2 regions of the Kribbella sp. NBC_00382 genome follow, and region 2 is predicted to be linked to the other one. Evidence: riboswitches for the same ligand, from Rfam matches in the RefSeq annotation. Region 2 holds a riboswitch; the other holds the start of a gene.
The links. A riboswitch is a leader RNA that binds a small molecule or an ion and turns the genes downstream of it on or off. The one in region 2 is predicted to bind S-adenosylmethionine.

Region 1: linked by a shared signal. The riboswitch ahead of OHA70_RS28360 (aminotransferase class V-fold PLP-dependent enzyme) and the one ahead of thrC (threonine synthase) in region 2 are both predicted to bind S-adenosylmethionine.

The regions. Positions count from the first base shown of each region.
Region 1 covers NZ_CP107954.1:5,945,543-5,949,953, reverse strand. The annotation lists gene OHA70_RS28370 (FtsK/SpoIIIE family DNA translocase) at 1-642, opposite strand, end outside; gene OHA70_RS28365 (DinB family protein) at 755-1,369, opposite strand; SAM riboswitch class IV at 1,532-1,646, shown strand; gene OHA70_RS28360 (aminotransferase class V-fold PLP-dependent enzyme) at 1,663-3,027, shown strand; gene OHA70_RS28355 (prolyl oligopeptidase family serine peptidase) at 3,087-4,411, opposite strand, start outside.
Region 2 covers NZ_CP107954.1:3,749,874-3,754,284, forward strand. The annotation lists gene OHA70_RS18395 (DNA-3-methyladenine glycosylase family protein) at 156-956, shown strand; gene OHA70_RS18400 (cation:proton antiporter) at 1,027-2,274, shown strand; SAM riboswitch class I at 2,374-2,514, shown strand; gene thrC (threonine synthase) at 2,529-3,797, shown strand; gene OHA70_RS18410 (ubiquitin-like small modifier protein 1) at 3,794-4,069, shown strand; gene argG (argininosuccinate synthase) at 4,166-4,411, opposite strand, start outside.

The DNA.
Region 1 (4,411 bases), 2.2 Mb from region 2:
ACCGATCGCTCCCCCGGCGTCCTGCAGCCTGCCGTCGGACGGGTTGCCGGGACGCGGCAGACCGTTGGCGATGTGGACCAGGCCGAGCACTCCGAGCGAAACCGCGGTCCAGCCGATCACCTGGCGTCCGGCCGGGCCATTGCGGTCCGGGTGACGCATGGTGCGCAGCGCGATGAACAGGAGCATCAGCGGGACGGCCCAGCCGAGCATGCCGACGCTGCCGCCGACCGCCACCCGGATGCCCTTGCCGACCGCGCCGGGCATGTCCCACCAGATCGCGGCGGCCACTACGAACGCCAGGCCGATCAGGGTGAGGCCGGCGCCGTCGCGGCGGTGGGCGGGGTCGAGGTCACGGGCGCCGTGGCCGATGCCGCGGACCATGCTGCCGAGCAGGTGGGCGATCCCGATCCAGACCTTGACCAGCCCCCTGGCGAGGGCGAGCATGGCGGCCGCGAACGGGCCGGCCCCAGTGGATTTGGGTACGGCAGTCCGCGCAGCGGTGGTACCACTGCGCTTCGTGCTCTGCCCACGCTTCTGGGCGCCTGACGGACGGGAGCGGCCACCAGCTGCCGAGCGGCCCGATGCGGGGCTGCTAGCTGCCGACTTCCGCGCCCGCGCCGGGGAAGACGTGCGGGTAGCCATATCTAGCAGGCTACCCCGACTACCACTCGAGTCACACGTGTCACACGCCGATCACACCGCCCCATCCGTAGCGTCACAGCCCCCCGCGGCCGGGCGTGTCCAAGCGCCGGCATTAGGCGCCGGTCACGCCGTCCAGGTGTTCGCGGAGGAAGTCGGCGTGGCCGCAGTGGCGGGCGTATTCGCCGATCAGGTGGATGTAGATCATCCGGAGCGAGGACACCTCGTCACGGAAGGTGAACTGCTGGTCGAGCGAGTAGCCCTCGGCGGCCTTGTCGGACAGCGCCCACTCGTCGATCAGGGCCTCGTACTCCGCTTGGGCGCGACTCGCGTCGATCAACTCGAAGTCAGCGTCCTTGCCCAGCGCCGGGTCGAAGACCGGCTCAGCCGGCTCGGCAAAGGCGGGGGCAGAGGCGGAGGCGGGCGCGGCGGAAGATGCGGGGGCAGGCGCGGGCGCGGCGGAAGGTGCGGGCGCTGCGGGAGCGGGCCTGGCGGAGGCGAAGTGGATGCGGAACCAGATCCGCTCGACCTTGGTCAGGTGCCGGATCAGCCCGAGCAGCGAGAGGTTGGAGGGCGGCGACGGCCGCGCGGCCAGTTGCTCGGCGGTCAGACCGGAGCATTTGTACAGCAGCGTGGTCCGGTAGAAGTTCAGGTAGCCGGCGAGCAACTCCTGCTCGGGCGCGACGAGCGAGCCCTCGGGCCGCTCGACCTCAGGTGCGATCCAGGTCATCCGCGCATCCTCTCCCGACGCCACTCCCCCGGGCCATTGCATCAAGCAACAACCACAAAAGCCTCGCAGCGCACGCCTACCGTCTCACGATACGTGCGAGTATCCCAAACACTGAGATAGCTGCTGGCGCAGACCACGGATCGTTGGTTACCGTCTTCGGCAGGTCATGAGTGTCAGCGTCAAGCCCCGGCTCGCTGGCCGGCAACCCTCCTCCGCGGTGGGGTGCCCCGGGTGAGGACCCGGCCGTTCGGATACCCCGATTCGGCAAGTGCGGACCACCCGGGAGCAGAACCATGTCGATCCTCTCCATCCTCGAGCCTTCCAACACCGCCGTGACCACCCGGCCGGTGATCAGCAAGCTCACCACCGGCAACATCCCAGCGACCGTCGCGAGCGACCTGCTGGTCCCGCTGGCCGACGGTCGCGTGACGGACTACGCGAACTTCGACCACGGTGCGAGCGCGCCGTGTCTGGAGTCGGTGCGAGCGGCGGTCGAGGCCGCGCTCCCGTCGTACGCGTCGGTGCACCGTGGCAACGGCTACGCCTCCCGGATCACCACCCAGTGGTACGAGCGGGCCCGCGCCGAGGTGCACGGCTTCGTCGGCGCCCGCGAGACCGACCAGGTGATCTTCACCCGGCAGACCACGGACGCACTCAACCTGCTGGCCCGCGCCGTACCGGCCGACGCGACCGTGATCGTGTTCGAGTCCGAGCACCACGCAGCCCTTCTCCCCTGGCCCGCCGAGCGCACCACCAGGCTCGCCGCGCCGACCAGCCCCACCGCAGCGGTGACCGCAGTTGCCGACGCGCTGCGCGAAGCACCCGAGGGTCCCCGCCTGGTCGTCATCACCGGCGCGTCGAACGTCACGGGCGAGATCTTCCCGATCGCCGAGATCGCCGCCGTCGCCAAGGCCCACGGCGCCCGCGTCTGCCTCGACGCCGCGCAGCTCGCCCCGCACCGCGCCGTCGACATCCAGGAGCTGGACGTCGACTGGGTCGCACTGTCGGGCCACAAGCTCTACGCCCCGTACGGTGCCGGCGCGCTGATCGGCCGGGCCGACTGGCTCAACGCAGCCGACCCGTACCTGCTGGGCGGCGGCGCGACGGCCGCGGTGACCAGCGACACGACCGTGTGGAACGAAGGCCCGGCCCGGCACGAAGGCGGCTCCCCCAACGTGATCGGCGCGATCGCACTGGCCGCCGCCTGCGCCGCGATCACCCAGCACCGCGAGGCGATCGAGCAGCACGAGCGCAGCCTGCTCGCCCGGCTCCGCACCGGTTTGGCCCAGATCGCCGGCGTAAACACGTACGACATCTTCGGCGCCGACGCTGACCGGGTCGGCACGGTCTGCTTCACCATCGACGGGGTCAGCTCGACGCTGGTGTCGGCAGCGCTCTCGGCGGAGTACGGGATCGGCGTACGGGACGGCAAGTTCTGTGCGCACCCGCTGGTCGGCCACCTGCTCGCCGACTCGCCGGAGGCCACGGCCGTCCGGGCCAGCCTCGGCCTCGGTACGACCCGCGAGCACGTCGACCGTCTCGTGAACGCCGTGCGCACCCTGGCGACCAGCGGCCTGACCACCCAGTACGACGAGACGCCGCACGGCTGTCAGCCCCACAACGACCCCCGCGACCTCATCGCCCCCAAGATCTGGTGAAACAACCCTGACTCGCCCGCGGCCGGGCCACCGTTCGGCCCAGCCGCGAACCCCAAGAGTCAGGCGTCCGGTTGCAGGCCTGTGTGGTGAGCGGCAAACGCCAGCAGGTCGGCCCATTCCGAGGCAACCATGGCCGCGGGCTTACCGAAGCCGTGACCGGTGTTGACCTCGATTCTGCTGAGCACCGGACTACTACCAGCTTGAACGTGTTGCAAGGTCGCCATGAACTTGTGGCTGTGCAGTGGCACCACCCGGTCGTCATGGTCGCCGGTGACGACCAGAGTCGCCGGGTACGACGTACCGTCGCGCAGGTTGTGCAGTGGCGAGTAGGCCAGCAGGTCCTCGAACTGTGTCGGGTCGTCGGGCAGTCCGAAGTCCGATGCCCAGGCAGCGCCCACAGTGAAGAGGTGGAAGCGCAGCATGTCCAGCACGCCGACACCGGGCAGCGCCACCGCGAACAGGTCCGGCCGCTGGGCCATCACCGCTCCGACGAGCAGTCCGCCGTTGCTGCGGCCGTGGATGGCCAGCTGCGCCGGTGTACTGACCTTGGTCTTGGTCAGGTCCTCCCCGACCGCGATGAAGTCGTCGAAGACGTTCTGTTTGTTCCGCAGCCGCCCGTCGTCATGCCAGGAGCTCCCGTACTCCCCACCGCCACGCAAGTTGGTGATCACCAGTACGCCGCCCGCCGCAAGCCAGGCCGGCCAGCCCGGACGGTAGTCGGCCATGATCGGGATGCCGAAGCCGCCGTAGCCGTACATCAACGTCGGCCGCGGCTCGTCGAAGGTCAGGTCGGCCCGGCTGATCAGGAAGTACGGCACTTGCCGCCCGGGCTCGACCCGACGGCTCACGGTGATGTCCGGCGACAGGAAGCCGACACCGGCCGGCACCAACGATGGCAGCGCCCGGAACTCACCCGTCTCAGCCGAGACCACATACGCGACCGTCGGATCCGTGGTCGACGACAAGCCAATGAACAGCTCGTCGTACTTCGTCGACGCGTTCAACCCCACAAAGCCCCCACCCGGCACCGGCACCACCTGGCCGTCGCCGCCCTCCAAGGAGTGCAGCGCGAGCACCGGCTGCGCGTCGACCAGGGTCACCACGGCAAGCCCCGCCAACGTGCCGCTCACGGTCAGCAAGGCGTTGTCGCCCTCGGGGATGAGGTCGGTGAAGTTGCCGGCCAGATCCGAGGTCACCACCCGGCCCCGGGATGCGTCGCGGTCGGTCCGCAGTACGAGTTGGTCGCCGGACATCCGGACGAACAGCGTCTCGTCGCGGAACTCGTCGATCACCTTGATCGGCTCCCCCAGCCCGCCGTCGGCCAGCGGATAGACCCACAGCCGCGTCGCCGGATCGGTGCCCTCGGCAAGCGTCACCACGAGGT
Region 2 (4,411 bases):
GAGTGACTTCGGTGGTGCGGCGGTGGCGGGCGGGGCGGGTGGTGGATCCGCATGTGGTTATTGGGGGGTTGCGGAAGGGGCCGGGGGATCCGGCGTATGTGTTTGAGGCGGGGCGGCGGACTGTTTGGCGGGCTACTCGGACGCCGGATGGGGCGGTGTTGATCAGGCTTACGCCGTACTCCGGGCTGGGTGAAGTTGAGGCGGAGGCGTGGGGGCCGGGGGCGGGGTGGGCGCTGGACGGGGTGCCGGAGTTGTTGGGGGAGGCGGATAGCTGGGACGGGTTCGAGCCGTTGGCTGAGCATCGGGCGTTGGTGGATGCGGCTCGGCGGTTCTCGGACTTTCGGGTGCCTCGGACTCGGGCTGTGTTCGAGGCGATGGCTGCGGCTGGGATCGAGCAGGTGGTGACGGGGAAGGAGGCGTTCGCCGGGTGGCGGATGCTGCTGCGAGAGTACGGGGAACCGGCGCCGGGGCCGGGGTCGCCTGATGGGCGGAAGATGATGGTGCCGCCGTCGCCGGAGGAGTGGCGGATGATTCCGTCGTGGCAGTGGTTGCGTGCCGGGGTCGAGGGGCGCCGGTCGCGGGTGGTGATCACCGCGGCGACGCGGGCGGCGGCGTTGGAGCGGACGCTGGAGCTGACCGACGGGGCTGAGGTCGAGCGCCGGCTCAGGTCCCTGCCAGGCGTGGGAGTCTGGACCGCCGCGGAGGTCCGGCAGCGCGCCCACGGGGATGCCGATGCCTTCTCGTTCGCCGACTACCACGTCTCGCGCGACGTCTCGTACGCCCTCACCGGCGAAGAACTCGACGACGACGGCTGCGCCGAACTCATCGAGCCCTACCGAGGCCACCGCTACCGAGTCCAAGCCCTCCTAGGCCTGGCCGGCCACCATCACCCCCGCTACGGCCCCCGCAAATCCCTCCCCACCCACACCCCCGGCGCCACCCACCGCCTTCGCTAACCGACCGACCCATCCCGCGTTCCGCGCCCCCGGTGGTGAAAAGGGTGGGAGTTGGGCACTAGGAGCGGATATGAAGATCGACGGGGATGGGCTCTACCTGGTTGCCGGGTTGGCTCTGCTGGTTGGCGCGGTGTTGCCGCGACTCTTGCGGCGGTATGCGATTTCGGCGCCGATGGCGTTTGTGGCGGCTGGGTTGGTGTTGGGGGTGTTTGTCGAGCGGGGGCGGGTTAGTCCGATCGCTGAGTCGGGGGTGACTGAGCATCTGGCCGAGTTGACGATTTTGATTGCGTTGATGGGGGTCGGGCTGGCGATCGATCGGCCGATCGGGTGGAAGCGGTGGGCTGTGACGTGGCGCCTGTTGCTGGTGGCGATGCCTGCTTGTATCGCGGCAGTGGCCGGCGTGGGGTGGCTGGTGGGGTTGGCGCCGGCTACGGCCTTGCTGCTGGGCGCAGTACTGGCTCCTACCGACCCGGTGCTCGCGTCGGACGTACAGGTGCAAGGACCGACGACCGGGGAGGGCGCCGAGCCGGAGGAGGACGATGAGGTGCGGTTCGCGCTCACCTCGGAGGCGGGGCTCAACGACGGGCTGGCCTTCCCGTTCATCTACGCGGCTGTGTTCGCGGCGACGAAGGGAGCGGTCGGGAACTGGGCGCTGGAGTGGTTCGCCTGGGACCTGATCGGCAAGACCGTGATCGGTGTCGCCATCGGGATCGGGGCCGGCTGGTTGCTCGGCAAGATGGCGTTCTCCGCGCCGTCGCGCACTTTCCGGCTGGCCGATTCACGCGAGCCGGTACTGGCGTTGGCGATGACGCTCGGCGTGTACGGCCTCGCCCAGGTACTGCATGGCTATGGATTCATCGCCGTCTTCGTCGCCGCCCTGACGCTAAGGGCCGCCGAGCGCAGCCATGACTTCCACGAGGACCTACACGGCTTCATCGAGCAGCTGGAACACATCCTCACCTGGGGCATCCTGCTGCTGCTCGGCGTCGCGATCACCGGCGGCCTGCTCAAGCCACTGACCTGGGCAGGCGCCGCGATCGGCCTGCTCCTCGTGCTGGTACTACGTCCGCTCACCGCCTGGCTATCCCTGGCCAAGACGCCGATGCGCCGGTCCGAGCGCTGGGTCGCGGCGGCGTTCGGCGTACGGGGTGTGGGGTCGGTGTTCTACCTGGCCTACGCAGGCGCCGACTTCAGCACCGACCTGCCGTGGCTGTGGGCAACCGTCGGCTTCACCGTCGTACTAAGCGTCGCGGTCCACGGTGTCGCCGCCACCCCACTCATGCGCATGCTCGACCTCCGCCGCGACCGAGCCGCCTGAGCTTGAGCCGATCAGGGTCAAAATCTCACGATGAGATCAGGCGTCTCGTATGCTGGGAACGAAAGACACGATCCGGACCCGATTGGGTAGCCTCGTCAGTGCTCATCCAGAGGGACTGAGGGAAACGGCCCGTTGAAGTCCCGGCAACCCTCCCCGTGCGGCGGCTCGATCCGAGGCGCTCGGCGGCGGAACGGTGCCAAATCCGTCCTGTGCCGAGATCCGGTGCGGGGAAGATGAGGAGGGAAAACTCCGTCATGAGCCTGAGCACCGCGCCGACCACCCACACCATCCGTGAAGGTGCCTTCGGCAACGGCACGCATCTGAGCTGTCGCGCGTGCGGCGCCAAATCCGAGCTCGGCCCGTTCTACGCCTGTATGGAGTGCTTCGGCCCGCTCGAGGTCGGGTACGAGTTCCCGACCATCACGCGTGCGCAGATCGAAGCCGGACCCAAGAACATCTGGCGGTACCAGCCGCTGCTGCCCGTCCCGGTCGACGTGGCCAGCTTCCCGAACACCGAGCCCGGCTACACCCGGCTGATCGACGCCGGCAACCTGGCCCGCGAGCTCGGCCTGCGCAAGCTGTGGGTGAAGGACGACTCGGGCAACCCGACGCACTCGTTCAAGGACCGGGTCGTCGCCTCCGCCCTGAGCGCCACCCGCGAGCTCGGCATGAAGGTCTTCGCCTGCCCCTCCACCGGCAACCTCGCGAACGCCGTCGCCGCGGCCGCCGCCCGGGCCGGCATCCGCTCGGTCGTGTTCATCCCGCAGGACCTCGAGCGCCCCAAGATCATCACCACTGCCGTGTACGGCGGCACGCTGGTGGCCGTCGAGGGCAACTACGACGACGTGAACAAGCTCGCCTCCGAGATCGCCGGTGAGGAGGAGGGCTGGGCGTTCGTCAACGTCAACGTCCGCCCGTACTACTCCGAGGGCTCCAAGACGCTCGCCTTCGAGATCGCCGAGCAGCTCGGCTGGCGGATCCCGCAGCAGGTGGTGATCCCGGTCGCGTCCGGCTCGCAGCTGACCAAGATCGACAAGGGCTTCACCGAGCTCGGCAAGCTGGGCCTGGTCGACGCGACCGACTACAAGATCTACGGCGCCCAGGCGACCGGGTGCTCGCCGGTCGCGCAGGCGTTCCGGGACGGCCACGATGTGGTGAAGCCGGTCAAGCCGGACACCATCGCGAAGTCGCTGGCGATCGGCAACCCGGCCGACGGACCGTACGTGCTCGACGTGGCCCGGCGTACCGGCGGGGTGATCGAGGACGTCAGCGACGAAGAGGTCATCCAGGGCATCCAGTTGCTCGCCCGGACCGAGGGCATCTTCACCGAGACCGCGGGCGGGGTGACCGTCGCGACGCTGAAGAAGCTGATCGAGACGGGGCAGATCGACCCCGACGCCGAGACCGTGATCATCAACTCCGGCGACGGGCTCAAGACGCTCGACGCCGTGGCCGACCGGGTCGGCCCGAAGGTCACCATCCCCGCGTCGTACGACGCCTTCGTGAAGGCGGGTCTGCAGTGAGTGTCAGCGTCCGTGTCCCGACCATCCTGCGCCCCTACACCCAGGGTGCCTCCGAGGTCTCCGTCGAGGGGGCGACCCTGAGCGAGGTGCTCGAGTCCCTCGATACGTCGTACCCCGGCATCAAGGGCCGGGTGCTCGACGAGTCCGGCGAGCTCCGCCGGTTCGTCAACATCTACGTCGACAACGACGACGTCCGCTTCTCCGAGGGCCTGCAGACCCCCATCAAGGACGGCGGCCAGATCTCCATCATCCCCGCCGTCGCCGGCGGCTGATCCTGCGACCTTGAACACCGAACGGCGACCTTGAACAAGTAATAACTTGTTCAAGGTCGCCGTTTGCTGTCCGAGCCCACCGGTTGTGGGCTGGCGTTAGTCGGTGCCGGACTCCATTGCGGCGTTGTCGAGCAGGGCGTCCTCGGGGTTGGGCTCGCCCCGGGAGGCGATGTCGTCGGCGCCGCCCGTCGTCATCTCGCCGATCAGGGTGGTCTCGCCGAGCTGGTTGGTGTCGGCGCCCAGCAGCTGGGCGTGGGCGGTACCGATCATGCCCAGGCCGGCGTACTGCTCGAGCTTGGCGCGCGAGTCGGCGATGTCCAGGTTCCGCATGGTCAGCTGGCC